DNA from 3 places in the Pseudarthrobacter sp. NPDC059871 genome. Region 3 is predicted to be linked to each of the others. Evidence: riboswitches for the same ligand, from Rfam matches in the RefSeq annotation. Region 3 holds a riboswitch; each other region holds the start of a gene.
What was found. A riboswitch is a leader RNA that binds a small molecule or an ion and turns the genes downstream of it on or off. The one in region 3 is predicted to bind cyclic di-AMP.
Positions count from the first base shown of each region.

Region 1 (10,162 bases), on a different contig from region 3:
TGCGCGGGCCACGGAAAACACGGAACTCCTGCGCCGGCTGGCGGACCATGCCATCAGCCGCCACTATCCGGATGCCGCCGCGGAGGAGAACCCCTACCTCGCCCTGTACCGGGCCGTGGTGGCGGCGCAGGCCTCGCTCGTGGCGCAGTGGATGCTGGTGGGGTTCGTCCACGGTGTGATGAATACAGACAACATGACCATCTCCGGTGAAACGATAGATTACGGCCCCTGTGCCTTCATCGACGGATTCAACCCGGCCGCCGTGTACAGCTCCATCGACGTCGGTGGCCGGTATGCGTACGCCAACCAGCCGGTCATGGCCGAATGGAACCTGGCCCGCCTCGCCGAAGCCATGCTGCCGCTCATCGACGAAGACCAGGAGGCGGCGGTTCCGGTGGCCGTGGAGGCGCTGGGCGGGTTCCGGCGGCACTACAGTGCGGAGTGGTTTGGCGGCATGGCCACCAAGCTGGGCCTTGTTGCGGGGAAACCGGAAACGGCGGCAGCCCAGGAGGTCTCTGACCTGGTGGACGGCGTCACCGGCATCCTCAAGGACGACCCGGTGGACTACACGCTCTTCTTCAGGAACCTGGCCAAGGCTGCCCGGGGTGACAGCCGTCCTGTCCGTGGGATGGTCATGGACCTGGCTGTGTACGATGCCTGGGCCGAACGCTGGCAGAAGCTGGGGCCGGATGCCGGGCTGATGGACAGCACCAATCCCGCGTACATTCCGCGGAACCACCTGGTCGAAGAGGCGCTGGCAGCGGCTACCGGCGGGGACCTGGATCCACTGCACGGCCTGCTGGAAGCGGTGACTGCGCCGTACAGCGAACGCCCCGGCCTGGAGCGGTACGCCGAGGGCGCCCCGGAGGACTTCGGGACGTACATGACCTTCTGCGGCACCTGAACCTGGCAACCAAGCAAAAGGGCGGTAACCGGGATATCCCGGCTACCGCCCTTTTTGCAGCTCTATGAGCTGGACGCTACCTGCTCAGCAGGGCTAGGCGACCCGTACGTAGGAGGCTGCACCAACCCAGCTGACGGAGTGCACCTGGGTCTGGCTGCCGTTGACGCCGCCGCTGACCATCTGGCCGTCACCGGCGTACACGCCGACGTGGCCGGCAGAGATGACCAGGTCACCCGGGGCGGGAGCGCCCACCACGGTGCCGTACTGGAAGAACTGGCCGGGAGCCAGGTCGCCTACTGACTTGCCGACGGCTCGCAGGGCCTTCTCCACCATGGCGGTGCAATCCTGGGTGACGCCAACCTGGCCGTAAGCGTTGGCGAGGATGGCGGCGCCGGTGCCCGAGCCGGTAGCCGCAGGCGTTGCGGAGGCGTAGCCGAGGTTCATGCCGGTGTTGGCGGGAGCCGCGCTTGCGGTCTGCACCGGTGCTGCTGCCGGAGCGACAGCCGGAGCGGCCGGGGCTGCGTATCCGGCGCCGGGGATGGCAATCTGGTCGCCCGGGTAGATGATCGAGGAAACGTCGAGGCCGTTGGCTGCCAGGACATCGTTCAGGCCAACCCCGTTGGCGGACGCAATGGCGCCCAGGGTGTCGCCGGAAACAACCGTGTGGACGTTGCCGGCAGCGGCGGCGGGTGCAGCGGCTACGGGCGCGGCAGGAGCCGAGTATGCCTGGACGTTAGTGGTTTCGGTGCTGTCCGGGCCGGTCACGCCTGCATGTGCCGGAGCTCCGACGCCGAACGCAATGCCGGATGCTGCGGCTACCGCCAGTGCCGGGCGTCCGAAGGTCCGGGCCTGGGCCTTGGCCGTCACGGCCAGGCCCTGCAGTGCGATGGAGCCGGCCGGAGTAGCACGGTGACGGGCGGTGGTGAAATTTTTGGACACGGTTGATCGCCTCTCCCATGCCTGCGGGGTGAGCTGTCGGGTTCGGGCTGGAGATGCCCGGCCGGTAGCGCACTTCGTCAGGGACGGAAGGCGATATCGACTTAACCCCAAGGCTTCAATGAAGCCGCGGAAACTTGGTTCCCCCGTCCCTGCCAGCTGGAAAGCGATTGAATCCCGGTTCAGCGGCAGGGCTCGGCAAGCTGAGGGGAATGTCCCGCTTGGGAGGGACACGTGTACGACCATAACCCGACGTTCACCCGATTGTCACATTTGGATAACATACGAGGCGGTCCTCTCGGATGGGGCCACCGTCCGGAGGGCAGCCCGGCACGCCGCCGTGACCTCGGATGATGCCCGGTGCCTAGCCGGTCTGGCAGGCCTCCGTAACAAAGTCATAAAGTTGCGCACGCAACGGACCGTCCGCAGCCACTTTCAGGACACCTTCCCGGCTCCCGACGGCAACGGTGAGGGGCAGCAGGGTACCCACTTTGTCTTCCGCCACAGCGTGCGGATCGCACCGGGCGGGACGCACCCGCAGGGCCAGGACCGTGCCGGGTTCCCCCGACCGGACCGTCACGTTCCGAGGCCACGGCTCAGCCCCAGGCCCGGGCCCGGCCTCCGCCAGCAGGGGAGTGCCGCCCACGCTGTGCAGCGTGAGGGACGGAGTCTCTCCGGGAACCGTCTGACGTGGGCTGACGCGAAGGCGGACGACGGCGGTGCGGCCGTCCGCCGCTACCTCGAGTTGCGGGTCCAGGCTTAGCCCGGCCACCTTCGCGGCGTCGGCGGCCAGGCAGAGCTCGGTATTGTTGCGCGGCAGCACGCCGAAGGGATCCGGAGCCTGGAGGGTCAGCGTGGCCGGTTGCTGTCCCGCCGCAGAAACGGAAACCCTGGCGCTGGCCTGCGAGGATGCCGATGCCGGGGCGGCGCAGGCCGGGGGTGGAAGCTGTGCGGGCACGCTCTTGGGCTGGTGCGGCGGAAGCTCCAGGCCGCCCGCTTGTGGCGTCCACTCGATGTCCCCGTCGAACAGCGCGGAACTGACCCGCGCCAGGTCCACCGTCAGGGGACCGTCAGTGGTGTTGGTGAGCTGGAGCAGGATGGCGTGCTGCCCGTACTGGTCGCGGGACTGGTTTACCTCGATGGTGACCGGTCCGGGGGCGGCGGCAGCGGGGGACGCTGCCGGGGTGGGCTGCTGCGGGGTGCAGGCCGATACCGCCAGTACTGCTGCGGTCAGGAACGGCAACCGCAGGCGGGCGGGTGCCCGTCCTGCTGTCCGTGCGGAGGCAGGGCCGCGGCGGATTGCTGTGGTGCTTGGTGTGCTGGCGCCGGCCATGGGCACAGTCTAGGGCTGTGGCGCGGCTTCCGTCTCTGCTGGATAACAATCCACAGCAGTAAAGGTTCAACCTGTGGTTGAGGCCGTAGGCTACGGGACTATGTCCCTGTTTGTTACCAAACTGAAGTCCCCGGTGCTCGGAGGACTTCTGGCGTGTGCCCTGCTGGGCGCGGCCCTGGTTCCGGCGTCGGCCGCCGACCTCCCGCCGGAGGGGTACCCCTCCTGGGAGGACGTCCGGGAGGCCAGGGAGTCTGAAGCGGGCACAGCGGCCGAGATCACCCGGATCGGCAGCCTCCTCGCCGGTTTGCAGGCGGATGCAGAAACACTTGGCGGCGTGGCCGTGACCGCTGCGGCGGACTACGCCGCTACCGAGGCGGCACTCGCTGCAGCCAACAGCAGGGTCGAAGCCCTGGCGGCGCAGTCGGCAACTGCCAGCGGGGAACTCCAGGCGCACCGCAGGGAGATCGGCGCCCTTGCCGTGCAGTCCTACAAGACGGGTGCAACCACGGCTGGATTCTTCATGGCCCTGGACGCCCTTGAGGCCGGCAGCGTCCACGGACTCAACATGGTGGAGCTGGTGGGCGCGAAGACAGCCGGCCTGGTGGACCGGGCGGCGTCCGCCGCGAAGGTGGCATGGTCCCTGGGTGAGCAGGAGAAAGCCGCACGGTCCGAGCGGGAAAACCTGGCCAGGGAGGCCGGAGCCAGGCTTGCCGGGGCCAGGTCGGCGCAGGACGCGGTAGCCCGCCACATCAGTGAAGAGAAGCAGCACGGCGGGGAACTCACGGCACAGCTGGCCTCACTCAAGGGAACAACCGCGGCCGTTGAGGGGGAGTTCCGGCAGGGCCAGGCCGCCCTCGCCGCCTATGAAGCATCGCAGGCGGCGAAGCGTGCCGCCGCCCGGGAACAGGCCCAACGGGACTCGGATCGGGCAGCGAAAGCCGCAGCGGACGCCCGCGTGGAGGTACCACCGCCCGCGCCCGGTGCGCCGCCAGGAGCTGCCGGTCCCGCTCCGGCGAACCCGGATCCTGTGAAGCCCGCCCCGGTGAACCCGGCCCCGCCGCCCGCACCGCCGGCCCAGCCGGTGCCGCCGCCCGTCGTCGTACCGTCGGTTCCCGGTGGTGCCGTCAACGATCCTGCCGGAGCGAAGAGCTATGCTGCCGGACGCCTGGGCGCCTACGGCTGGGGCCAGGACCAGTTCCTGTGCCTGGCGCAGCTGTGGACCAAGGAGTCCAACTGGCAGACCACGGCCACCAACCCCTACTCGGGTGCCTACGGGATCCCCCAGGCCTTGCCGCCGGGGAAGTACGCGAGCGCCGGCAGTGACTGGCTGACAAGCTACCGGACCCAGGTCGACTGGGGGCTGGGATACATCCGCGACAGGTACGGTTCGCCCTGCGGAGCCTGGAGCCACTCGATGGCGAACAACTGGTACTGACGCAGGACTAGGCTTTTCCCATGGCTGACTACGAACGCTTCCGGCTGCTGCTCGAAGAGGAGCGGCAGCTGAAACTGGCCCTGCTGCCGGCGTTGCGGGCGGACATCGCCGCAGCCAACTCCGCCCGCCAGGGAGCCAACGTGGACGACGAACACGATCCCGAGGGTGCCACCATCGCCTTCGAGCTGTCCCAGGCCTCAGCGCTGCTGAACCAGAGCTCAGCCAGCCTGGACCAAGTGGAAGCGGCCCTGGCCCGGATCGCCGCCGGAACGTTTGGCAGCTGCGCCGTCTGCGGCCTGCCCATCGCCGAAGGCAGGCTTGAGGCCCGGCCCTGGACGCCGTACTGCATCGAGCACGCAGCCGCGGGGCGCTCGTGACCACCGGTCCGGACGCCGTCGCCGAGGCGGCAGGTTTCATCGACCGCACGCTGCAGAACGAGGGCGCGTGGTACCGCGCGGACGACGTCGGCAGCAGGTTTGGCGGCGTCCTCGGCTCTTACGGTTCCTCAGTGGGCGCGGTGCGCGGGACCATCCGCGACGCCCTCCGGAAGTTCAAGGACCTGGACCACGACGCCGTGGTCCAGCTTGCCTCGGAACTGTGGGGCCAGCCGAAACCGGGCGCCCGGCCGGTCTTCGAACGCCGCCAGGCCGCGGTGGTGCTGCTCCAGTCGCGGGTGGACCTGCTGCGGCACTCGGATCTGACCCGCGTCGAGGGATTCATCCGGTCCGCGCATGCACCTGAACTTGCCGGTCCGCTCGTCACCGACGTTCTGCGGCCGCTCCTGGGCAGGCTGGAGCACCGCAACCGGCAACGCGCGGAAACCGTACTGGCCCGCTGGGGTGCCGACCCGGACGCCCACCTGCGGGCGGCAGCAGCAACACTGTCCCACCACAAAGGAGAATGACGATGGACGAGCCCTTTAATCTCGAGCGTTTCGTTGCTGCCCAGGACGGCGGAACCTATGACCAGGCGGTGGCGGAGCTCCAGCTCGGGAACAAGACGGGCCACTGGATGTGGTTCATTTTTCCCCAGATCGCAGGCCTGGGGCAGAGCGCAACGTCCCGCAAATACGCCATTGCCTCCCTGGCGGAAGCACGGGCCTACCTGGAACATGACGTGCTGGGCCCGCGGCTGCTTGAGTCTGCGCAGGCCCTGACCCACCACGCCGGGCGCTCCGCAGAGGACATCCTGGGTGGCATCGACGCCCGCAAGTTGCGGTCGTCCATGACCCTGTTCCTCCGCGCCGCGCCCGGCGAGACGGTGTTCAAGACGGTCCTCGCCCAGTTCTTCGACGGCCAGCCGGACGGGTCCACCGACTCGCTGCTCGCCGACCAGGACGCGGAATAGCCGCTACGGTGTGGGGCTGCCGCCGTTGACGTTCAGGGTCTCGCCCACCACGTAGCTGGATTCCGGCGATGCGAGGAACACGTACGCCGGCGCCAGTTCGGCCGGCTGCCCGGCGCGGCCCAGGGGAGTGGACTGGCCGAACTCCGGCAGTTCCTCCTTGGGCTGTCCGCTGCTCACCTGCAGCGGCGTCCAGATGGGTCCCGGCGCTACGGCGTTGACCCTGATGCCCTTGGGCGCCAGCTGCTGGGCCAGGCCCTTGGTGAAGTTGTTGATGCTGGCCTTGGTGGTGGCGTAGTCCACCAGCGTGGGCGAGGGGTTGTACGCCTGGATCGAGGTGGTGTTGATAATGGTTGAACCGGCCGGCATGTGCGAAAGGGCCGCTTTGGTCAGCCAGAACATGGCGTAGACGTTGGTCTTAACCGTGTGGTCGAACTGTTCGTCGGTGATGTCCGCCAGGTCCTTCTGGGCCACCTGCTTGCCGGCGTTGTTCACCAGGATGTCCACACTGCCCAGGACGGCCACGGCGGTGTCCACCACTTCGCGGCAGACTGCAGGATCCTTGAGGTCGCCGGGCACCTTGATGGCCTTGCGTCCGGCTGCTTCGATGATCCCCGCGATCCTGGCCGCGTCCTCTTCCTCCTGCGGCAGGTAGGACAAAACGACGTCGGCACCTTCCCGGGCGAAGGCGATGGCTGTTGCCGCCCCGATACCGGAGTCGGCGCCGGTCACGATCGCCTTGCGGCCTTCCAGCCGCCCCGTGCCGCGGTAGGTTTCCTCGCCGAGGTCGGCCTTGGGAGTCAGTTCGGCGTCCAGGCCGGGTTCAGGCTGGTGCTGCTTGGGAGGGGAGATGTGCTCGTAGGCGGTGACCGGATCGCGGAATGTGTACTGGTCTGTCATGGTTTCCTCCTGCTGGTACGGCTGGATTCCTGAAGCTAAGCATGCTTAGGTTTCCAGCCTAGGCACCCGGGGGCCGGCTGCCAAGCCGGGCTAACCCCGCTGTACCTCCACCAGGCGCAGCCCGGTGAGCCGGCCGCCGTCAACCACGGCCGTCATGTAGGTACACGCGGGCTGCCGCCGGCGGTCCGTGGGGGATCCCGGGTTCAGCAGCCGCAGGCCCCGCGGCGACGTGGTGTCCCACGGGATGTGGCTGTGCCCGAACACCAGGACATCCGCGTCCGGATAGAGCGCCTCGCAGCGCAGTTCACGGCCTTTCGCCTGGCCGGTCTCGTGCACCATCGCAAAACGGACGCCGTCCAGGGTGACGGCTGCCGTTTCGGGCAGCCGGGCACGGAGGTCCGCGCCGTCGTTGTTGCCGTAGACGCCCACCAGTTGCCGCGCGCGCTGCTCGAATTCATCAAGCAGGGCGGCGTCTACCCAGTCTCCTGCGTGGAAAACCACATCAGCGCGTTCGACGGCGGACCACACCTGGGCGGGCAGTTCCCGGGCGCGCTTGGGGACATGGGTATCGGCGATCAGGAGGATGTTCAGCGGCATGGGGAAATCCTGCCACGGGGACCTGTCCGGCCCCGCCCCGGAGTCGTAATCTGGGGGCTTGGAGGTGAGTGCCATGGAGGCTGCACAGGGCGACCGCATCATTGTGCACGGAAGGACTGTGGGTGCAACGGACCGTCACGGAGTGATCCTGGAAGTCCGGGGCGAAGGCGGCGCGCCGCCGTATGTGGTCCGCTTCGACGACGGCCACGAAACCGTCATGTACCCCGGCGGTGATTTCGCCGTCGACCACGGACACGCCAACTGACTTTCCGCCGCCCTCCGGCGCAGCGGACCTGTCAGACTGGGACGATGGACCACGCATCCGTCGCCGCATCGTCGATTCCGCCTGTCCGCACCGGCCCCCGCAACCCGGGCGATGCCTGGGTGGAAGGGGACCGCGGCCGTTTCTGGGGCCGGTTCGGTGCCGCCGGCGTCCTGGCCTGGGACCCGGCCAGGGGTGTACTGCTCCAGCACCGCGCTGTGTGGAGCCACAACGGGGGAACCTGGGGTTTGCCCGGCGGCGCCCTGCACGAGGGCGAGGACGCGGTGTCCGGGGCGCTTCGCGAAGCCCATGAGGAGGCTGCCGTCCCGGCCGGGCACGTGGATGTGCTGTTCACGTCAGTCCTGGACCTGGGCTACTGGTCCTACACCACGGTGGTGGTCAAGGTCCGCGAGCCTTTCGAGCCTGTGATCAGCGACCCCGAAAGCATCGAACTGCTGTGGGTGCCGCTGCCAGAGGTTGCGGACAAGGAGCTGCATCCCGGCTTCGGCGCGGCGTGGCCCGGCCTCCGGGAGCGGTTGGCCTAGTAGTCCTTGCCGTATTCGGCGTGGACCAGGATGGGCAGGTGGTCCGACTTGCCCCGGGGCAGTGTTTCGACGCTGGTGATGTCCAGTCCCAGGGATGTGGCGAAGTCGAAGTGGCCCTTGAAGACCTTGTAGCGGGTGTAGGTGCGCCGGTTGCTGAGGGACAGGGCGTAGCCGGAATTCTTCATGTGCAGATGCAGGTTCTTGGTGAAGAACGGGTAGTTGAAGTCGCCCACCATCAGCGTCATCAGGCCCTTGCCCATGCTCAGCAATTCGGCGTGGGCGGCGTGGATCTGCTTGCGCCGCAATGAATTCGACGCGGTGAGCGGGGCGGCGTGGAAGGATCCGATGACCAGTTCGTGCTGCGTTTCGTTGTCCATCACACGCGTTCCGATCAGCCGCTCATGGGCCGGCGCCAATACCCGGTCATGCATCGATTTCTGCAGCGCAAAGGACTGGGTGTCCAGGGCCGTGAAGCGGCTGGTCCGGTAATAGATCGCCAGGCCCAGCCGGTTCCCCTTGGTGGCGTCCGCCAGATGGAGCGGGCCCAGGGTTTCCGGCAGGTCCGCCGCATCAACTTCCTGCAGGCACAGCGCATCGATGTCATGATTCCGGGCGAGGGCAAGCAGTTCGCCGCTCGCTGCGTGCTTGCGGAGGTTGTAGCTGATGACGCGCATGAAACACCTCTTCCGAGGGTTGCTGACAGGACCAGTTCCTGAGTCTAGTCCGCGGCCGGACCCTGCGCTCAAACATTTCGCCGCGACCCGCTGGCCGCGATTCTGCGGGCTCCGGATAGAGTTAGTGGCAATTCACTGGGACTTCCTGAAAGGCCACTGTTGACTGACGAGCTCCCCGAACTGGCCGAAGGCAACGCCTACTACCAGGCCCTTGGCGGCGGTCATTTCCGCTCCACCATCCACGCCCAAGGCGCCTGGAACACGCACGAGCAGCACATGGCTCCGGCCTCCGGCCTGCTGGCGGACGCCCTGGAGCGGCTCCAGCCGCGGCCCGGGATGCGGATGGCGCGGCTGAGCTACGAGATCCTGGGCCTGATCCCCGGCGGGGACTTCCACATCGAGGCCACGGTGCTGCGGCCCGGCAAGACCATCGAGATGCTCCAGGCCGAACTCGTGGCCCAGGGCAGGACTGCCATCAGGGCCACCGCCTGGCGGATGGTCACCAGCGACACCTCAGCGGTTGCCGCCGTTGAAGACACCGCCATCCCCGGCCCGGACGACTGCAAGCCCTACGACGGGTCCGCCATCTGGCCCGGCGGCTACATCCGGTCCCTGGAAATGCGGGTGGCGGAAGGACACCGTCCCGGCGCAGGGAAGGTCTGGCTTCGCACGGCGCATCCGCTGACCGATCGCGAAGACAGCGGAGACCTTGCCCGCCTCATGGGGCTGGTGGACACCGCCAACGGCATTGCCGCGCGCGTTCCGCCGGGACCGGACAGCTACGCCTTCCCCAACCTGGACCTGCAGATCCACATGTACCGCCGGCCCGAGGGGGAGTGGCTGGGCCTGGACAACGCCGTATCGTTCGGCCGCGACGGCATCGGCCTGACATCAACGGTCCTGCACGACCTGCAGGGCCCGTTTGGCAGGGCTGAACAGATCCTCACCCTGCGCCAAACCTAGGCGCCGGCCCCATGGCCGCCACGCCCTTCGAGACGTATCGTTAACTGTGTCGTTGTATATCGTTCACGATCTCCAGAGGAGACCCCCATGCGTGGCTCAAACCCGGGATATGGATTCGGCAGCAACAACATCGATGGCCTCTGGCACGCCATCGAGGACTTCCGTTCCCGCTTCGAAAAGCCGGAAGGCACCAGGGCCGGAAAAGGTGAGGTGCGGGCGGCGGTCCTTGCCCTGCTGGCGGAGCGGCCCATGCACGGCTATCAGATCAT
Region 1 covers NZ_JBHWJV010000007.1:198,609-208,770, reverse strand. Annotated here, with positions in the region: gene ACFV4R_RS11675 (YdiU family protein) at 1-904, shown strand, start outside; gene ACFV4R_RS11670 (LysM peptidoglycan-binding domain-containing protein) at 998-1,843, opposite strand; cyclic di-AMP (ydaO/yuaA leader) riboswitch at 1,847-2,019, opposite strand; gene ACFV4R_RS11665 (hypothetical protein) at 2,205-3,173, opposite strand; gene ACFV4R_RS11660 (lytic transglycosylase domain-containing protein) at 3,274-4,608, shown strand; gene ACFV4R_RS11655 (TraR/DksA family transcriptional regulator) at 4,629-4,985, shown strand; gene ACFV4R_RS11650 (DNA alkylation repair protein) at 4,982-5,512, shown strand; gene ACFV4R_RS11645 (DUF1810 domain-containing protein) at 5,515-5,955, shown strand; gene ACFV4R_RS11640 (glucose 1-dehydrogenase) at 5,959-6,852, opposite strand; gene ACFV4R_RS11635 (metallophosphoesterase family protein) at 6,943-7,449, opposite strand; gene ACFV4R_RS11630 (DUF1918 domain-containing protein) at 7,523-7,714, shown strand; gene ACFV4R_RS11625 (NUDIX domain-containing protein) at 7,759-8,256, shown strand; gene ACFV4R_RS11620 (endonuclease/exonuclease/phosphatase family protein) at 8,253-8,930, opposite strand; gene ACFV4R_RS11615 (thioesterase family protein) at 9,090-9,893, shown strand; gene ACFV4R_RS11610 (PadR family transcriptional regulator) at 9,981-10,162, shown strand, end outside.
Region 1: linked by a shared signal. The riboswitch ahead of ACFV4R_RS11670 (LysM peptidoglycan-binding domain-containing protein) and the one ahead of ACFV4R_RS13150 (M23 family metallopeptidase) in region 3 are both predicted to bind cyclic di-AMP.

Region 2 (10,162 bases), on a different contig from region 3:
CTGCGATTCCTTCGACACCCGGCTGTAACAGCCGCCGGGCTCAGGGCGCCGGGCGCGGGGAGAACCCCTGCGTCCGGCGCTTTGTCTATGTCCCCTGGGCAGTCAGGTTGGCCCACGGCGGGCCATGAGCAAGCCGATCAGATTGAGGACGGCCGTGAATCCAGAAACGCAGAAGGCCCCCGATCCTCCAGAGGAACGGGGGCCTTCTTAGTGGCGGTGACGGTGGGATTTGAACCCACGTTGGCTTTTACACCAAACAACATTTCGAGTGTTGCACCTTCGGCCGCTCGGACACGTCACCAACCTCAATAGGGTACCGGAGCAAGGCGCACATCCCCAAAACGACAACACCTTGGCGCACGATGCCAGAGGCTGTAATCGGTGGTCTAACGGGTGCACTGTGAATGTCAGACCCTCGCGCGAGACTCCTTTTATGGGAAACGCGGCGGCTTCTCCGGTCGAGGAGACAGCGGTGATGGAGGGTCTTCGGGCCTCTGTCGCCGGCCTGGACGCGCTGTTCCTTGAGGACGTCGAGCTGGACCGGAGCGACCCTGATGCCGGAGCCTCCGGAGCGGTTGATGCGTTGGAGCGGAAGTCTGAGCTTCGACTACAGAGGTTGGCGTTCTGGAAGCAGTTGGAGGCCCAGGTGGCGGCGGGCAAGGCAAGGGACGTGGCGGAGTTCGCCGAGTTCCAGGAGGCGGTGACGCCGCCGGACGCCACGGGGTCGGAGCGGGCGTTTATGGAGATGTCCACGGCGGCGGAGGTCGCCGGGGTCCTGACGCTCAGCCCGGGCGCGGCGGCGGCGTTCATCAGCCAGTCCCGGAGAATCTGTGCGATGCCGGCGGTAGCGGGTGCGCTGGCTGCGGGGGTGATGTCGTGGCGGCACGCGGTAATCGTCGCCGACGAAACCGACTGCCTCGCCCCCGAAAGCGCTGCCGCGCTGGTCGCGCATTTCTTCGACCCCGACGCCCCCAACCCGGCCCGGGGGTCCGCGCCCGGTGACCTCGTGGCGCACCTGTTCCGCCGGAAAGTCAGGACCTGGCGCGAACGCACCTACCCCGCATCCGTCCAGGAACGGCACACCAGGTGTGTGGCGGAGCGGCGGATGGAATACCGCCCCGATGCTGACGGGATGGCATCGATTACCCTGGTCCTGCCCGGGGACACCGCCTGCGCCATCTGGAACAAGACCACAGCTCTCGCCCGCGGCCTCCAAGGCCCCGGCGAGACACGCACCCTCACCCAGTTGCGGCCGGACGTCGCCGCCGCGCTCCTCCTCGGCGAACCAGGCAACCACCTCTCACAACCAGCGACACCCAAAGCCGACGTGCTGGTCACCGTGCCGCTCTTCACCATGCTGGGACGCACCGACGAACCGGCAGACCTCGACGGGTACGGCCCCATCCCGGCAGCCATGGCCAGAAAACTCGTCGCCGACGGGGCGGCCTCGTTCTACCGGGTCCTCGTCGACCCCTGTGACGGAGCGCCCTTGGAGATAGGCCGGACCAGCTACCGGCTGTCGGAGGCAATGAAACGCTGGATCAGGATGCGCGATGGACACTGCACGTTCCCCGGCTGCACCAACCCCAGCACCGACAACGACACCGACCACCTCACCGCCTGGCAGCACCACGGGACAACAGGAGTCAGCAACCTGGCCCAGCTCTGTCCGAAGCATCACCGGCTCAAGCACAACAGCGGCTGGACCCCCACACCCGCCACCGAAACTGAACCACCCGGCTGGACCTCACCCACAGGCCGCCACTACCCAGCACAACACCCCGACCCCCAACCACCACACTGGCCACCCGCACTCCTCGATGCGCTGCACATGACAGGCTCACTGGAACAACAGATCCTTGCCGGCATTGCGGTCTGCCCCGACTACCTCCTTGCCGATCCACCGGATGACGAATTGCTGGACGAAGAATTCGTTTGCGGGGACCGTGTAGCCTCCGACGATCTCTCCCCGGATGATCCGCTCTGGGAAGCCTTCTACGCGGCTCCCTTCGAGTTGCCCACCGATCCGCAACGGGAACACTGGCTACAAGAGCTTTCCTTCACCTGACCTGACCTGATCTGACCGGCAAGGCTGAAGGTGCGGCGAATATCCTGCCTCCCACGCTCCCGTGCCCTCGTGGAACCCGGCAAAAGAACCAGCCAGGTGGATCTCACCAGGTGCCCTCCACCTTGCTGACGTGGACCCGCTGAAATGGCGACACCCGCCGTCGGACCTTCCTCCCGAACGCCCGTCCCGATAGATTCGACAGCAAGATGACTAATTCAGAATTGCCGCACCGCGCCACCGCCTACTGGACCACCGCGAAAGAACAGGGCGAGCTTCGGTCCGAGGACTTGCCGGCACCAGAGCCGGGGGAGGCCGTGGTCCGCGCACTGTACTCCGGTATCAGCAGGGGCACCGAGATGGTGGTCCACCGGGGCGCGGTGCCACCCAGGGTTGCTGACGGGATGCGCGCTCCGCACCAGGAAGGGGACTTTCCCGGCCCGGTGAAGTTCGGCTACCTGTCGGTCGGCGTCGTGGAGGAAGGCCCGGCCGAGTGGAAAGGACAGCGCGTCTTCTGCCTCAGCCCGCACCAGGACCGGTACGTCATCCCGGTGGCCGCCCTCACAAGAATCCCCGATGGCGTCCCGTCACAGCGAGCCGTGCTCACCGGAACGGTGGAAACGGCCATCAATGCCCTGTGGGAGGCCGAACCAAAGCTGGGGGACCGCGTCGCCGTCGTCGGGGCCGGCTTGGTGGGCGGGATGGTGGCTACCCTGCTGCGCACCTTCCCGCTTCAGCGTCTTCAACTCGTTGACGTGGATCCGGGACGGAAGAAGCTGGCAGACACCATCGGCGTCGAGTTCACGAGCCCCGAGGACGCCCTTGACGACTGCGACATCGTGATCCATTGCTCGGCCTCCCAGGAAGGCCTGGAACGCAGCCTCCAGCTTGTGGGCGACGACGGGAACGTCATCGAGATGTCCTGGTACGCGGACCGGAAGGTCACCGTGCCCCTGGGGGAGGACTTCCACGCCCGGAGGCTTTCCATCAGGGCAAGCCAGGTGGGCATGGTGGCCCGGTCCCGCCGGCACCGCCGGACCAACGCCGACCGCCTCGACCTGGCCGTCTCCCTTCTCACCGACCCCGTCTTCGACGCTTTCCTCACCGGACAGTCAGCCTTCGAGGACCTCCCGGACGTGGTCCAGGGCCTATCCGATGGAAGCCTCGAAGCCCTCTGCCACGTCATCGAGTACCCGCAGGACGCCGCCCGCCAGCCTGAAGACCCGGCCTGAAAACCCGACAGCCGGCACACGCCAAGCCCACCGATTCACCACACCAGACCGACTCCACCAAACAGAGCCAGAGGTAATCCATGTTCAGCCTGACCGTCCGCCGACACTTCATGATCGCCCACAGCCTGCCGCGTGAGGCGTTCGGACCGGCCCAGGGCCTGCACGGTGCAACCTTCGTCGCGGAGGTGGCGTTCCGCCGTCGTGCCCTGAATGACAACGCGATCGTCTTGGATATCGGCGCCGCCGGAACCGTGATCGAGGAGGTCCTTGACGGACTGAACTACAAGAACCTGGACGAGCACCCGGACTTCGAGGGCAAGCTCAGCACTACCGAGGCCCTCGCCCAGTACATTGCCCAGGCCGTGGCGGAGAAAATCAGCGATGACGACGACGGCCGCCACCTTGACGGGATCGACGTCACCCTCCGCGAGAATCCGGATGCCTGGGCCACGTTCTCGCTGGACCTCAACGCCTGATCCATGCGCGTGGTGCGGTTGCTGGTCCCCGCCAACATTCGCCACAGCTCCGGCGGTAACGTCTACAACGCCCGCCTGGCAGAGGGAATGAAAAGCCTGGGCTGGGACGTACGCCTGCTTCCGGTCGAAGGGAACTGGCCCCACGCTTCTGCCAAGGAACGACGCCGGTTCGGCAGCATTCTTGGCGCGTGGGAACCGCAACCGGAACACCAGTCAGCCGTGGTGCTGGTGGACGGACTGGTCGCCGTCGGCGCCCCGGACGAGCTCGAATTCGCGGCCAAGGCGGGCCGGCGAACTTTCGTCCTGGTGCATATGCCCGTCCCGGAAACCTCCGGCCCGGAAGCGTTGCAGAAAGAAGCAAGGGCACTCCGTGCGGCGTCGGGTGTCATCTGCACCAGCAGCAGCGCGGCCGCCATCCTCAAAGCGCGCGGCCTTCCCAACGCCCGGGTCGCCCTCCCCGGAGCCGATCCGGCCCCACCCGCCACAGGCTCCCGGCCTCCACACCTCCTCGCCGTGGCCGCACTGCTGCCCAACAAGGACCAGCTCCTCACCGTGGCGGCCCTCGCCGGCATCCAGGATTTAGAGTGGACGGCCTCGCTGGTGGGATCGGAGCAGGCAGATCCGGCCTACGCCAAGCAGGTGGAGGAAGCCATCGCCCGCAGCGGGCTGGCCGGAAGAGTGCAGCTCACGGGGGAGTTGACGGGGGATGCGCTTGAGGCGGAATGGAACCGTGCAGACCTGAGCCTTCTTGTCTCGCGCGAAGAAGCGTTTGGGATGGTGGTCACCGAGTCGCTCGCCCGCGGTGTTCCGGTAGTGGTCCGGCAGGGTACCGGTGCGGTCGAAGCGCTGGACCTTGCCTCACTGAAGGATGCCGACGGCGGCATGCGCCTTCCTGGGGCGGCGCTGACGCTGCCACGCGGGGGCGAAGCGGACGCAGCCGTACTCGGCCGGACCCTTCGGCAGTGGCTTGAGAACCACGCTGTGCAGCGGGACTGGCGCAGCCGGGCCCTGGAAGCGCGTGGCCTCCTGCCCGGCTGGGAGAAGACGGCAGGGAACGTCGTGCGTGCGCTGACCGGCGCCGGGTAGAGCCCAGCCAGGGCAAGACTAAAAAGGTCTCCGCTCACCAGCCGAAGTGGTGGCGACTACAACCGTGTCCGGTGATCCGCAAAGAAGTCCCGCAGCAGCACCGAGCTCTCGTCTTCCCGGATGCCGGGGTAGACCTCCACCCAGTGGTTGAGCCGCCGCTCACGGAGGATGTCGAACACGGACCCCGCTGCGCCAGCCTTTTCGTCCCAGGCGCCGAACACCACCCGGGGAATCCGGGCAAGAACAATGGCCCCGGCGCACATGGCGCATGGTTCCAACGTGACCACCAGCGTGCAGTCGGACAGCCGCCACCCGTCGTCCGGGCCGCCGCCGAGCCGTGCCAGTTCCCGCAGCCGCTCTGCAGCCTGGCGGATGGCCACCACCTCGGCATGGGCGGTGGGGTCTCCGAGCTCCTCCCGCTGGTTCCGCCCCGAACCCAGCACCTCGCCGTCGGGCCCCAGCACCACGGCGCCAATGGGAACATCGCCGGTAGCGAGCGCCGCGCGGGCTTCCGCCAGGGCGAGGCCCATCCACTCGTCGTAACTGTTCGATGCGGAGACCATGGCTCAATGATAGTTTCGAGGGATAGTAAGCCTGCGTACTGAATGCCGGGGAGGCGCCGTGAGTACCGTTCGGGACCGCGTGGACCGTTGGATCAAACCGTATGCCGCCTTGTGGCTGACCATGGCCGTGGGCGGAACCCTGATCGTCGCCATGGCGCTGCTGGGCGCCGAAGTGTATTCGGACGTGGTGGATGACGAAGGCCTGGCGAGCCTTGATATCCCCGCCCTGGACTACGCACAGTCACTGCGGAATCCCGGACTTGATGCGTTCGTCACGGGTTTCACCAACATTGGCGGCGGCATCGGCATGCCCATCCTCGCCACGCTCCTCACCGCGTGGCTGACCTTCCTCAGCAGGTCGTGGCGCCCGCTCCTCCTCGTTGGCGGCGCAGCTGCGGTTTCCACAGCGGCCACCACCCTGGGTAAGCGGCTGGTGGGCCGGACCCGGCCGGACCACTCCGAAGCTGTTCCGCCGTACGAAGACTCGCCGTCGTTTCCCAGCGGGCACACCCTCAACACCACGGTGGTGATCGGCGTGCTGGTGTACATCATCTGCCTGCAGTTCCAGGTCCTCAGCGTCCGCATCACGGCCATCACCGCGGGTACCGTCTTCATTGTTTCCATGGGCCTGAGCCGGGTTTTCCTGGGCCACCACTGGTTGACCGACGTCATTGCCGGCTGGACGCTGGGCCTGGCCTGGGTCGGGTTCGTCATCCTGGCCCACCGGATGTTCCATCTGATCCGGCGGAAGCAACATGCCGGGCCGGCGCCCACGTTTGAGCGTCCCGTGGTGCGCGATGTCGTAGCGGACGCCATGCACCACGACGGCGGAACGCATGGCCGCGGAACGGACCACGACGGCGGGACGCACCCCCGAGGGTAGGTTCACGACGCCGGCACGCACCCCCGAGGGTAGGTTCACGACGCCGGGGCGCACCCCCGAGGGTAGGTTCACGACGCCGGGACGCACCCCGGCAGGCGGGTCACGCGCCAAGAGCCCAAGCCAGGAACTCCGGCATGGACAGCGCCGGATGATAGTTTTGAGCAATGCGCACTCTCGTTGTGGACCACCCGCTGGTCGCCCATAAGCTCACTGTCCTCCGGGATAAGAACACCCCTTCGCCCGTGTTCCGGCAGCTGACCGAAGAGCTGGTGACACTGCTGGCGTACGAGGCCACGCGCGAGGTCCGCACCGAACCCGTCACTATCGAGACGCCGGTCAGCACCACTGTGGGCACGGCCTTCACCAAGCCCACGCCGTTGGTGGTCCCCATCCTGCGCGCCGGCCTCGGCATGCTGGAGGGTATGACCAAGCTGGTCCCCACCGCAGAAGTGGGTTTCCTGGGCATGGCCCGCGACGAGGAAACCCTGGATATCATCACCTATGCCGAGCGGCTGCCCGAGGACCTTACCGGCCGGCAGGTCTTCGTCCTGGACCCCATGCTTGCCACGGGCGGAACGCTGCGCGAGGCCATCAAGTTCCTGTTCAAGCGCGGGGCCTCGGACGTCACGTGCATCTGCCTGCTTGCGGCCCCGGAGGGCCTGGCCAAGCTGGAGGAGGAGCTGGGCGAGGCAAACGTGCACATCGTCCTCGCCTCGATTGACGAGAAGCTGAACGAAAAGTCCTACATCGTTCCGGGCCTTGGGGATGCGGGAGACCGCCTGTACGGCATCGCCGGCTAACCGCATCGACCGGGCGGAGGGCCTTCCGCAATATGGGGTCCGGCCGTAGCCTGTGGCAATGGACTGGAAACTTGAACTCGTGTTTGTCCCCGTGTCCGATGTGGACCGCGCCAAGGATTTCTACGTTAACAAGGTTGGTTTCAACGCCGACTTCGACGAACGCCCGTCGGAGTCCATCCGCTTCGTGCAGCTGACCCCGCCCGGCTCGGCATGTTCCATCTGCATCGGTGAAGGCCTCACGGACGCTCCTCCGGGTACAGGCTCCAACCTCCAGCTGGTGGTCAGTGACATCCAGGCCGCCCACGACCACCTGAAGAACAACGGCGTGGACGTCAGCGATGTGGACGTCCAGGACTGGGGTCATTTCGTGTACTTCGCAGACCCCGACGGCAACCGCTGGGCCGTCCAGTACATCCCGGGACGGTAACGGCACGTTCTGGCCCCCCGGACCACGACGCCTTCGCGGTATTTCGCCGCCACGGCGAAGCAGGTGCCAATCCGCTCGGCGGCCGGAGGGTCAACTCCAAAAACTGCTACCTCGCACGCATGGCTGCGGAGACGACGACGGCCGCCGCTGAACCGGGAAGGTTCGGCGGCGGCCGGTCGGAAGGGCCTCAGCCAGTGCGGGTTCTTAGTACCAGTTGTTACCCAAGTGGAAGTTCAGGGCGCCACACGGGGACTGGTAGCGCTCCTTGATGTAGTTCAGGCCCCAGTTGATCTGGGTGCGGTAGTTGGTCAGGTAATCGGGACCGGCGCTCGCCATCTTCTCGGCGGGCAGAGACTGCACGATCCCGTAGGCGCCGCTGCTGGCGTTGGTAGCGGTGGTGGTCCAGTCGGACTCCTTGGTCCACAGGGTGACCAGGCACTGCATCTGGTCCTGCGCCCACCCGTAGCTGGCCAGCTGGCCGGATGCGTAAGCCTGTGCGCCGGCAGGGTCGTTGACGGCGACGACGGGGGCAGGCTCGGGAGCGGGGGCCGGAGCAGGCTCGGGTGCCGGTGCCGGTGCCGGTGCAGGCGCTACAGCCGGGGCAGGTTCTGCCGCGGGTGCGGGTGCCGGTGCTGCCTCCTGGGGCTGCACCTTGAGTTCGGCGGGCGCGGACGCGGCCGGGTTCGAGCGGATTTCACTCTTCTCGATGCTCATCTGGGAATCGGCGGCAGCCGGGGACTCGGCACCGGTGGCTGCCACGCGGGAAAATCCGTCCGTGGCCTGGCCTGCGGCGCCGACGCCTACCAGCATCGCTGCGGACACGGCGAGGACCGCCGCGCGCTTGCCGAAGGCAGACTTCTTGCGGGTTTCAGGCTGCGCGCTGTGGCTGGGAGCCGATTTTGGGCGTGGTTTTACCGTGAATTTAGACATGTTTGATTCGCCTCTCACACCTGCGGAGTTAGCTGTCGGGTTCGGATGAGGGCATCCGGCCGCACGGCAAATACACGTGCTGGCTTAACCCCAAGGGCAGTACTGCGTTGCCCGGGACGTGGGTCCCCCGCCTCTGCCTCAGTTCAAGCGAAATCCGGGAAGTGGCAGAGCTTGGCGTCATCCGGATATGCGGCCCGAACGGGAACCGCACCATATCGACGGTACAGGAGAGCGGCGCTTAAGTCACATTTAGGTAACAGACATCACGACGTCGGCGCGTCGCCTTGGCGAATTCAGGGCACGGTTGGCAGACGGAGCGCGAACTCCGTCATCCCCGGCCGTGATGTGACCGTTACCCGGCCTCCGTGCGCTTCCACGATGGACTGGACGATGGAAAGGCCCAGCCCGCTGGTGCCCTCGGCAACGGCCGCGCCGGCCTGGTCGCCGCTGCCCTTGCGGGCCGCGTCTGCGCGGGCGAAGCGTGAAAAGACGTGGTCCACGAAGTCCGCCGGGATGCCCCCGCCGTCGTCCGTGACCGTTACGACAGCGGCGCCGTCCGGTGCCGTACTGACGCCGGCAACCACGGTGGTTCCGGCAGGGGTGTGTTTGCGGGCGTTGGACAGCAGGTTCATGAGCACCTGCCGCAGCTGCGCGCCGTCCCCGTGGATCAGCACCGGCTCCGCAGGAAGATCCAGCCGCCAGGTGTGGCTGGGGGCCATGACCTTTTCGTCGCTGACGCTTTCCACCACCAGCTGCGTCAGATCCACCTCGGCCAGCTTGAGCGGCTGGCCCTCATCCAGCCGCGCCAGGAGCAGCAGGTCCTCCACCAGTGCCGTCATCCGCTCGGACTGGCTCTGTACCCGGGCCAGCGATTTCTGACCGTCGGGTGTGAAGTCCTCGGTCATCCGCATCAGCTCGGTGTAACCACGGATGGCGGTCAGAGGGGTGCGGAGCTCGTGCGAGGCATCCGCCACGAACTGGCGCACCTTGGTTTCGCTCTTCTGCCGGGCTTCCAAGGCGCTGGCCACGTTGTCCAGCATGAGGTTCAGTGCATGCCCCACACTGCCCACTTCGGTGCCCGGGTTGGAGTTCGACGCCGGCACCCTGACGGCGAGCGCCACCTCACCGGCGTCAAGGGGCAGCTCAGACACCCGGGTGGCAACCTCGGAAAGTTGTTCCAGGGGTTTCATGGTGCGGCGGATCAGTACCGTCCCCACCAGGCCGATCAACAGCAAACCGCCCAACGATACGAACACGAAGGTCCACACCAGGGACCTGAGGGTACTTTCCTTGGTAGCCAGGGGGAGTCCCGTGACCAGGACATCGCCGGAGTTTGTTTGGACCGCGATCAGCCGATAGTCACCGCTGGACATTGAACGGTCCACCGGCTGGGAGTTGGCGTCGAGTGCAAGGAGCGTCTCCTTGTCCTCCGTGGACAAGGGTTGGCGGGTGGTGTCCGAGGCGAGGAAACCGCCGGAACTCACCTGGCCGTTGCGGATGCTCGCGTTCACTGTGCCGATTCTCTGGCCCCTGGCGTCCAGGGGGTCCCGTCCATTGAAGCCGCCAAACGGCGGGCGGCCGGGGTTGTCGGCAAGGTTTGCGGCCTGGCTGAGCTGGTCATCGAGCTGCCGGGTCAGGAAGGCGTCCATCGATGCGTAGCTCACGATGCCAACGGCGCCGCAGATGGCGATGAGCAGGGC
Region 2 covers NZ_JBHWJV010000004.1:222,370-232,531, forward strand. Annotated here, with positions in the region: gene ACFV4R_RS07865 (gluconokinase, GntK/IdnK-type) at 1-28, shown strand, start outside; tRNA gene ACFV4R_RS07870 (tRNA-Ser) at 212-301, opposite strand; gene ACFV4R_RS07875 (DUF222 domain-containing protein) at 476-2,068, shown strand; gene ACFV4R_RS07880 (zinc-binding alcohol dehydrogenase) at 2,275-3,297, shown strand; gene ACFV4R_RS07885 (6-carboxytetrahydropterin synthase) at 3,378-3,773, shown strand; gene ACFV4R_RS07890 (glycosyltransferase family 4 protein) at 3,777-4,859, shown strand; gene ACFV4R_RS07895 (nucleoside deaminase) at 4,916-5,422, opposite strand; gene ACFV4R_RS07900 (phosphatase PAP2 family protein) at 5,481-6,305, shown strand; gene upp (uracil phosphoribosyltransferase) at 6,470-7,105, shown strand; gene ACFV4R_RS07910 (glyoxalase superfamily protein) at 7,164-7,532, shown strand; gene ACFV4R_RS07915 (hypothetical protein) at 7,737-8,462, opposite strand; cyclic di-AMP (ydaO/yuaA leader) riboswitch at 8,466-8,622, opposite strand; gene ACFV4R_RS07920 (sensor histidine kinase) at 8,756-10,162, opposite strand, start outside.
Region 2: linked by a shared signal. The riboswitch ahead of ACFV4R_RS07915 (hypothetical protein) and the one ahead of ACFV4R_RS13150 (M23 family metallopeptidase) in region 3 are both predicted to bind cyclic di-AMP.

Region 3 (10,162 bases):
TGGTGACCCGGTCGCCCCACATAAAGCTGGGCAAACTGGGGTCCCTGCTGCCGCTGGTCCGGCACGGCAGACGCACGCCCAAGGGTGTGGGATTGTTACCGCCCTTCACCCCAATGCCATTGTTTCCCACCGTGCAGCGGAAGGTAGTACGGCGCGTCACCACAACGCATTACACCCGGGGCGGGGGCAGGCCGCGGCTGATCTTTGTCCAGGACGCAGCAAGCTGGACAGGCCAGGTTCCGAGGGAAGTGGCCCTCACGGACGATGCCACGACCATTGGCAGCAGTCCGGAATCCGGCCTCGTGCTGGAAGGCCTTGAGGCGCTGCACGCCGAGATCAGGCACGACGACCAGGACGAGTACGTCCTGGTGCCGCACGGCCCCGTCAGCGGAAGCGTGGCCCGCTCCGGACCGTCCGTACTCCGGACCGGAGCGAGGATCCAGATGGGGCAGTGGTGCCTGGCGTTCTTCCGGGAGGAGTTCGCTGACCACGGCCGCCCATTCGGTGGCCGCAGCGGCGGCGAATTTGCCTATGAACGCCCGCAATTGGACCCTCGGACCGGGACCATGGAGCGGGACAGCAACGAAGGGGTCACGTAGGGGAGCGCGCTACTGGCTACTCCCCGGCGACCACGTCCTTGGCGTCCATGATCCGGTAGGCATACCCCTGCTCGGCCAGGAACCGCTGCCGCTTGGCGGCGAACTCCTGGTCCAGCGTGTCGCGGGCCACCAGAGAATAGAAGCGGGCTGCCCGCCCGTCCTTCTTGGGCCGCAGCAGCCTGCCGAGCCGCTGTGCCTCCTCCTGGCGGGACCCGAACGAACCGGACACCTGGATGGCCACCGATGCCTCCGGCAGGTCGATGGAAAAGTTGGCCACCTTGGACACCACCAGCGTCTGGATCTCCCCGGCACGGAAGGCATCAAAGAGCCGCTGCCGCACCTTGACCGAAGTGTCCCCTTTGATGACGGGCGCCTGCAGGCGCTCGCCGAGGTCGTCGAGCTGGTCAATGTACTGGCCAATCACCAGCAGCTGCTCGCCGGCGTGCCGTGCCACCAGCTGTTCCACCACCAGGGACTTGGATTCGGAGGTGGAACACAGCCGGTATTTGTCGGCGTCGTCGGCCATGGCGTAGGCAACCCGTTCGTCCTTCGGCAGGTCCACCCGCACCTCAACACAGTCCGCCGGTGCGATGTAGCCCTGGGACTCGATGTCCTTCCACGGTGCGTCGTACCGTTTCGGCCCGATCAGGCTGAAGACCTCGCCCTCGCGCCCGTCCTCACGGACCAGGGTGGCCGTCAGGCCCAGGCGGCGGCGTGCCTGAAGGTCTGCGGTCATCCGGAAGATGGGAGCCGGCAAGAGGTGCACCTCGTCATAGATGATCAGGCCCCAGTCATGGCCATCCACGAGTTCCAGATGGGGGTACAGTCCACCGCGTTTGGTGGTCAGGACCTGATAGGTGGCGATGGTCACGGGCCGAACTTCCTTGAGCGCACCGGAGTATTCGCCGATTTCGTCCTCGGTCAGGGACGTGCGCTTCAGCAGCTCGTCCTTCCACTGCCGGGCGGCCACGGTGTTGGTGACCAGGATCAGGGTGGTGGTGGATCCGGTGGCCATGGCCGCAGCACCCACCAGCGTCTTACCGGCACCGCAGGGGAGCACCACCACGCCGCTGCCGCCGGACCAGAAGTTTTCGCTGGCCAGCCGCTGGTAGGGGCGAAGCTGCCAGCCGTCCTCGTTCAGTGCGATGAGGTGCGGCGTGCCGTCAACGTACCCGGCGAGGTCCTCGGCCGGCCAGCCGATCTTCAGCAGAATCTGCTTAAGTTGGCCACGCTGAGACGCGTGGACCACCACTGTCTCGCCGTCGATCCGCGGCCCAAGGAGCGGCTGGATCTTCTTGGCCCGGATGACTTCCTCGAGCACCGGATAGTCGTCGGTGCGCATCACCAGCCCGTGCTGGGGATCCTTCTCCAGGCGCAGCCGACCGTACCTCGACATCGTCTCCTCGATATCGATCAGGAGCGAATGTGGTACGGGAAAGCGTGAATACTTCAGCAGCGTGTCCAGGACCCTTTCGGCGTCCAGCCCGGCGGCACGGGCATTCCACAGCCCCAGCGGCGTGAGCCGGTAGCTGTGCATGTGCTCGGGGGCCCGCTCCAGCTCCGCGAACGGCGCGATGGCATGCCGGGCCTCGGTGGCGAGCTCGTGGTCCACTTCGAGCAGGATGGTTTTGTCACTCTGGACAATCAGGGGTCCGTCGTTCACGCAGGACAGTCCTTTACTGGTGCAGTTCTTCTGCAGCCTCGATATCGATGATCCGGTGGATGGACAGGACCCGCTCCGTGTCCTTGGCGGGGTCGAAGACACGGACTCGTCCGCCGCTTACTGAAAGCGGAACAACGGTTTCCAGGGTGGCATTCCCCAGGCTGTCCACCACGTTCATGCTGATCCGTTGCTTGAGCCGGATGGCGCGCTGCAGCGCCTCCAGGCCCAGCTGGGTTGCCGCTTCGGCCTCATGCCCGGCCGCACCGTGGCGGCCGGGCACGCCGTCCTCCTGGCGCAGGACGGCAAGCTGGGCGTCCACGTCGTCGGCGGCCGGTGCAAGGCGGGGTGCGGTGTACACAGGCCGCGGGCTGTCCTGCGGGACCGGTCCGCGCCGGAGCCGGACTGCGGAGTCCTCCACGCCATCCACCGACGGCGATAGGCCAAGGCCGCGCAGGATCTGCACTGTTTCACGGGGCGGCAAAGAGGACGCCAGGACGGTGGGAGCGAGCTGGACCAGGCCGAGCGAGGCTGCCCGTGGCCCCGCGAGGAGTTCCTGCAGCGCTTCCTCGTCATCGCTCTGGATGAAACTGGCGGAAGTCCCCACCCGAAGCTGCCCATGTCGGGTTGCGGTGTCCTGGATGAGGTATTCCAGCGGCTGCGGCACCGCGGTGGCTGAGTGGTCGCGCAGGAACTGCAGCAGCCGGCCGGCGTCATACCCGGCGTCCAGTGCGCGCCGGACGGAGGCCTCGGAGAACCGGTAGATCGTGGCTGGTCCCTGGCCTTCGGCGTCGGCCATGGCCAAGAGCTTTTCAGCCAGGTCGGGTGCCAAGTAACCAGGTGCCACTGCTGTCAGGTCGGCCTGGAGCAGCACATGGTTCAGTGCAGCCGGCAGGTGCTGGCCCAGGAGTGTCATCGCCTCGTCCGGGTTGTCACCGGCGAAGGCGGCTCCCAGCTGGGTCAGGGCCCCGGAGCCCACCAGGCCGAGCAGCTCGGCCTCGGCGAGGACGCCGCGGATCAGGGAGCTGAAGCGCCGCGCCATCCGGGGCTGCGCCCACTCGGCGCGCTGGAGAACCGCCGCCGCGTCCAGTACCGGCGCGGCTCCGTCGCCGGACGCCGCCTCGGTGGTCAGTTCCAGCAGTATCTCCAGGATGCGTTTGCGGATGACGGGGGCGTCGGGCCGTTGCGCTTCCGCAGACAACGGGACGATGGCCCCGCCGGCAGCCGACCGGTGCGCGGCCGGAACTCCGGAGGTTCCGTTGACAGGCTGGCCCACCAGCGACGGTACGCGTTCGCTGGACAGCCAGGCATTGACCAGCCACTGCCATTGCTCCTGCCGGGGCAGTGCCAGCCACTCAAGCTGCGGTGGCAGCACCCACGACGACGAATCGACGTCCAGGCGGATCAGTCCGGCAAGGCCGCAGAGCTCCAGCAGCAGTCCCACCTGGGGCTGGCTGATCCGCAGCAGCTCACCGAGCCGCCGCGTCTCACGGACCCCTACGCCGCCGCTGCGCAGTGTGGCCAAGGGCTGGCGCTGGACGGCGTGCAGCAGTTCGCCCACCAGCCGCAGGGTGTCCGAAATGGCACTCAGGGCAGCATTCCGCCGGAGGGCCGCGGTGGTGGTGCCGAGCTCCGGCGCCGGCGGCGTCAGGGTGAAGTCGTTGATGATGGCACCGCCCCGCAGGGACAGGCCGACGCTGTGGGGCAGTTCCACATGGGCAGCGTCCAGCGGAACCAGCAGCCCGCGGGCCAGCAGCCAGTCGATGGGTCCGACGTCGGCGCCCTCGGTGGTGACGGACGCCTTGCGTTGCGCCTGGGGGACGGCACCCATGGCCCAGTTCCGGAACCTGGCGAGCAGCGCCGTCGTCCGCTCCGGGGCATGGGCGAGGATGTCCTGCACTGCCTCCGGCGAGGATGTCCAGTGCTGCAGGGCCAGTGCTGCTTCCATCGGGGTGGTGGCGTCCTGGATCTCGACGCCGCTCCGGTGCAGTTCGGACACAAGCTGGACCGCCCGTTGGGCGAACGCCGGCTGGAGCCGGACAAGTTCCGTGTAGCTGCGGCCCAGTCCCGCGGGATAGATGCCCACCACGTCCTTGAGGCAGCCCACGGGGAGGTAGAAGCGCTGGCGGTTGACGGCGGGGGTTCCGTGGGGTGGATCGGCCCGGTGAACCAGGGCAAGTTCCTGCAGGCGGTTGAGGATCCGTTCCAGGGTGGGCACCGAGGAGCCTGCAATCATCTTGTGCAGCGCGGGTGCGCTGGCGCTGTGCCCGGTATCTGTGTTGGTGCACAGATGGAGGGTTTCAAGGACCTGCATCTGTGGCCTGTTGAGCCGCTCCAGGGCACGCTGGACGCTGACCCGCGAGCTGGCCCGCGCCGCCAGGGCAGGGAAGTCCGGCACGGCGGGGGAGAGCAGGTCCGGCCGCGCGGCGAACAGCTCCCGCAGCGAGTCGTCGCTGCGGGCCTTCAGGTCCTTGCTGAGCGCGCGAATGAGGGACATCAGTCCAACGTTACCGCTGGTCAGGTTTTCCTGCCCGGCGCCGCCCTGCAACGCCGTCGAGCACCAGGAAAAGCATCAGGATGAATGCCGCGGGCAGGCCGTACAGCGCCGTGTAGGTAACCCACGCGGGAGCCACTGACCCGGCAAAGGCGAGGGCCATGACCGCCGCCACGGCGGCCAGCGAGAGCACGGCAATGACGGCGGCGGCAATCATGATGGGCCGCCGGTAGCGCGAGGGTGTCATGGACGTAACGCTACCGCCCCTCCGGCAGCGCGCGTGAACCGGCGTCCGGGGCGGCATGAAGCGGGATTCGGGGGCGGGGCAGGATAACCTTGAAGGATACAGACCAACGCGGTACGCAGCTGCCATACCTTAAACCCGCACAACCGGTGCGGATGCGGTGGCGGCCGGCCGTGTCTCACAACAGCAGAACGAAGAAGGTTGATTCAATGCCTACCGGCAAGGTCAAGTGGTATGACAAGGAAAAAGGCTTCGGGTTCCTCGCGGGCGAGGACGGCCAGGAGGTCTTCCTGCCCAAATCGTCGCTGCCCGAGGGCGTAACGGAACTCAAGGCCGGCACCCGTGTGGAGTTCGGCGTGGCTGACGGCCGCAAGGGGGCCCAGGCCCTGGGCCTGCGCGTCCTCGACAAGACTCCCTCCATTGCCAAGGCCAAGCGGCCCAGCGCCCGCGACCTTGCACCCCTGGTCCAGGACCTGGTGACTGTCCTCGACAATCTCTCGGGCACCCTGTCCAACGGCAAGTACCCGGACGGCAACAAGGGCAAGGCAATTGCCGCCGCCCTGCGTAAGGTTGCCGACGAGCTGGACGTTTAGGCAGCAATGAATCCGGAAGCTGAACAGCCCGACGCAGGTATGCAGGCCTCGGAACAGGAGATAGCCGTTGTGCCCCAGTCGGCTGCCTCGGAGCGCACCGCCGTCTCCCGCGCCGCCGCGGCCGTGAAGGCGGCTCCCCAACGCAAGGCCGGCGTGCCGGTGTGGCGGACAGGGAAGCCGGACGCATTCCTGGCCGCCGCCGTCGACGTTGCCAGGACTGCCCTCGAGGGAATCACCTCGGCGTCGGACATCGGTCCGCACCTGGCTGCCAAGAGCGAAGGCGACCGCCTGGTGACGCACCTGTTCGAATCCAGGTTGCCTGGCTACTCAGGATGGCAGTGGTATGCCGTCATCACCCGCAACTCCCGCTCCAAGCTGGTGACGGTCAACGAACTTGGCCTTTTGCCCTCGGAGGATTCGATCCTCGCCCCGGAATGGGTGCCGTGGGCTGAGCGGGTGCGGCCCGAGGACGCCCGGGAAGAGGACCACGAGCAGGAGCGCGCGGTTCCCGACGCCCAGGGTGCCGGGGAATCGGCCGCTTCGGCGGCCGGAGCTCCCGAAGCGGAATCGGAACAGGAACCGGGACAGACTGGGCCTGCGCAGCAGGCCGGATCCTCGGACGCTGGCCAGGCATCAGACGGGGAGGGCTAGCCAGCCCTTCTGTGGTGGTCCCATCGACCCAACCAACAGCGAACGGCGCCGTCCGGGGTAAACCCGGGCGGCGCCGTCGTATGTTCAATCGCCGGGGCCTTGCCGACGGCGGGAGCTACTTGCGCAGCTCGCCCACCACAAAGTCGATGCTCGCCAGCAGGGCTGAAACGTCCTCGGGGTCGATGGCAACGAAGGTGGCGATACGGAGCTGGTTGCGGCCCAGCTTGCGGTAAGGCTCCGTGTCCACGATGCCGTTGGCGCGCAGGATCTTGGCTACCGCGGCGGCATCCACAGAGTCGTCGAAGTCGATGGTGGCAATGACGTTCGAGCGCTCGTCCGGGTTGATGACGAACGGCGTCGCGTAGTCAGATGCCTCGGCCCAGGTGTAGATGCGGCCGGCGGAGTCGGCGGTGCGTCCCGCTGCGAAGTCCAGACCGCCGTTGGAGTTCAGCCACTGCACCTGCGCGTCCAGCGTTACCAGCGTGGACAGCGACGGGGTGTTGTAGGTCTGGTTCAGCTTCGAGTTGTCGATGGCGGTCTGCAGGTCCAGGAAATCCGGGATCCAGCGGTCGCTGGCTTTGATCCGTGCTGCGCGTTCCAGCGCGGCGGGGGAGAACAGGCCAAGCCACAGCCCGCCGTCAGAGGCAAAGTTCTTCTGCGGGGCGAAGTAGTAGACGTCGCTCTCGGCCACATCTACGTCCAGGCCGCCGGCGGCGGAGGTTGCATCGACCAGGACCAGTGCGCCCTCATCGGCATCAGCTACGCGCTTCACCGGAGCGGCGACGCCGGTGGAGGTTTCGTTCTGCGGCCAGGCGTATACGTCGACGCCGGCCTCGGCCCGGGCTGCCGGGCGGGTGCCCGGTTCCGAGGTGACGATGGAGGACGCATCCAGGAAGGGTGCCTTGTTGGTGGCGGCGGCAAACTTCGACCCGAACTCACCAAAGGACAGGTGCTGGGCCTTCTTCTCCACGAGGCCGAAGGAGGCAACATCCCAGAACGCGGTGGAACCGCCGACGCCGAGGACGACCTCGTAACCCTCCGGCGCGCGGAAGAACTGGCTGAGGCCCTCGCGGACCGAGCCCACGAGGTTCTTGACGGGGGCCTGCCGGTGGGACGTGCCCAGGATGGTCTTCGACGCCGCAGAGAGCGCATCGATCTGTTCCTGCCTGACCTTGGACGGCCCGGCTCCGAACCGTCCGTCCCGGGGCAGGAGGTCGGCGGGAATAGTGATGCTGGTTTCGCTCACGGGGGCTCCAATGTCGGCGGGGAGGTGGCTTTGGCCGGGCGGGCGGATAACGCCACCCGACAGTCGGCAGTGACTGCAATACAGGCCTTTCCCATTCTGCCTGAACAGGCGTAGGCGCGGGAGCCGGAGCCGCCAAAGTCCAAACATTGAGACACGGGAACGTGGAGCCTGCAACTATTAGGACAAAGTCAAAATAGGCTAAGCTTGCCTCCGGACTATGTCGCGCCGCATGGCGGCGGGCCGTGTGGGACAACGCGGAACAACGCAGGGTATTGCGCTCGAGGAGCTGAGCTGGATGACGGATCTGATCGACACTACGGAGATGTACCTTCGGACCATCCTGGAGCTGGAGGAAGAGAACATCGTTGCCCTGAGGGCCCGTATTGCCGAGCGGTTGCGCCACTCGGGCCCCACCGTGTCCCAGACCATCGGCCGGATGGAGCGTGACGGCCTGGTGGTGGTGTCCGGCGACCGCCACCTGGAGCTCACCGAGGTTGGCCGCAAACGCGCCACGGAGGTCATGCGCAAGCACCGCCTTGCCGAACGGCTCCTGGCTGACGTCATCGGCCTGGACTGGGCCTACGTCCACGACGAAGCGTGCCGCTGGGAGCACGTGATGAGCGAGCGTGTTGAGCGCCGGATCTACGAACTGCTCAACCACCCCACCGAATCTCCTTACGGAAATCCGATTCCCGGACTGGCCGCCCTGGGCGGGCACCCGGAGCTGTCCTTGGCCGACGGCGCGATCAGCCTCCTGGAGGCCATGAAGACGTACGGCCCCGCCTCTGCCGTGACCATCAGCCGGCTGGCCGAACCCATCCAGGTGGAACCCGAACTCCTTTCCCAGCTCGACGAAGGCGGCATCCGCCCTGGAGCAGCGGTATCGCTGGAGCGTGTGGGGGACTACATTTCCGTCCGTGTTCCGGGCATTGAAGGCGCCCTGGAACTGCCTCCTGAAGTGGCTGCCCACGTATTCGTAGCCGTCAACTGACACCGTAAAAGCCACGCTTTTACCCCGTGGGAGCTGGATCACGCAAACATAACGGAATTGTTACTAAGGGACTTAAGCCCCTATAGTTGAACGAAAGCGTTGATACTTAAGCGTTACCTGATCTGGAGCCGAGCTCTGCCAGCGGATCAGGAGCACCAAGTCATAACTGGCAGAGGCGGGGGAACCACAACTGGCAGCGGGGGACTGCCTTGGGGTGAAGTCCGTCAGCAGCAAGCCTCTTCCAGTGAAGGAACCTTCCGGGGATTTCTCTGTGCCGCAGCTTGCTTACGGCGGACCGGGTCTGTGAACTCTCTGACCCGAATCCGACAGCTAACTTCGCAGGCTATCCAGAGAGGAACCCTTCTTGACCATGCAGACCCCCCGGGGCCGCCGGCGCGCGGCGGGCCCCGCTGCTACGCCGCGTGCTGTCGAAGCCGTCCAGGCTGCCGAGACCTCGCGCCCCCGCGATCTTCACCGTGATGCGCGCCGCCGTCGGGGTCCATTCCGCCAGATAACGGAATTCGCCTCGGCCAGCGGCATCGGCCAAAAGGCCGGCATCGCGCTTGCCGCCACCGGCCTGGTGCTCACCGTGACCGTCCCCGTCACCAGTCCTGTTATGGCGACTGACGCCAGCGGAACCGGTGCCGTTGCCGCCTCGTCGGTGACGCCGCAGCCCGCGATTTCCGCAGAAGCTGGCGCCCAGATCGACTTCAGCCGCTCCGCCGTCGTGACCCAGGCGGACCCTGACGGCAAGCTCAAGCAGCTGCTCAGCGCCCAGTCCGCAGGATCGGTCTCCCGGGCTGCATCCGCCGGTACCCTGGGGGCCCCGCTGGCCACCATGGCCACGGCATCGCCGTTCGGCTACCGCGTCAGCCCCATCACCGGCGGCACTGGCGACTTCCACCGCGGGCAGGACTATGTTGCCCAGTGCGGAACCTCCGTGATGGCTGCCGCCACCGGAACCGTGACCTTTGTGGGCTGGCACCAGTACGGCGGCGGCAACAGGGTGGTGGTGGACCACGGCAACGGCCTGGAGACCACCTACAACCACCTGTCGTCGTTCAACGTCACCGAGGGCCAAACCGTCTCCCGTGGTGACGTCATAGCCCTCAGCGGGACCACTGGCGCCTCCACCGGCTGCCACCTCCACTTTGAAGTCCAGGTCAACGGCGAGGTCGTCGACCCCACCGGCTGGCTCTAGCCAAATGATGGTGGACTCTCGAATGGCCGTGACCCGCCGTGACCTGAATGTGACATTCAAACAAAACTGCTGTACCGTCTAACTCGCGTCAACTTTTCCGAAGTTGACGCTCTTGAGTGGATTGCCTAACTCTGCCACCGCTCAAGGTCCGTTCGCATTTCATCGTCTGGCAGGGGCGGGGGAACCAATTTTGGCCTTCTTGTTTCGAAGGCCTTGGGGTTAAGTCACGAAAGCTTCCTTGGAAGCCGTGTGGCCGGGTGACTCCCATCCGAATCCGACAGCTCACCTCGCAGGCATTGGGAGAGGCTACCTTCGTGTCTTCACGCCATAATGCTGCGCGCCACCGTGCGCAAACGGTTCGTACCAACCCTTTGGGCGCCGTGTCCAAGGCTGTTAGTGCCAATGCCGGGACAGTGGGTCGCCAGGCTGCAGTAGTTGCAGCTGCTTCCGGCCTCGTTCTGGGTATGGGCCTGCCGGCCGTCG
Region 3 covers NZ_JBHWJV010000009.1:53,294-63,455, forward strand. Annotated here, with positions in the region: gene ACFV4R_RS13110 (FHA domain-containing protein) at 1-599, shown strand, start outside; gene ACFV4R_RS13115 (DNA repair helicase XPB) at 616-2,262, opposite strand; gene ACFV4R_RS13120 (helicase-associated domain-containing protein) at 2,276-4,756, opposite strand; gene ACFV4R_RS13125 (hypothetical protein) at 4,767-5,000, opposite strand; gene ACFV4R_RS13130 (cold-shock protein) at 5,207-5,590, shown strand; gene ACFV4R_RS13135 (DUF3027 domain-containing protein) at 5,597-6,241, shown strand; gene serC (phosphoserine transaminase) at 6,357-7,487, opposite strand; gene ACFV4R_RS13145 (metal-dependent transcriptional regulator) at 7,783-8,478, shown strand; cyclic di-AMP (ydaO/yuaA leader) riboswitch at 8,595-8,838, shown strand; gene ACFV4R_RS13150 (M23 family metallopeptidase) at 8,849-9,679, shown strand; cyclic di-AMP (ydaO/yuaA leader) riboswitch at 9,792-9,989, shown strand; gene ACFV4R_RS13155 (C40 family peptidase) at 10,060-10,162, shown strand, end outside.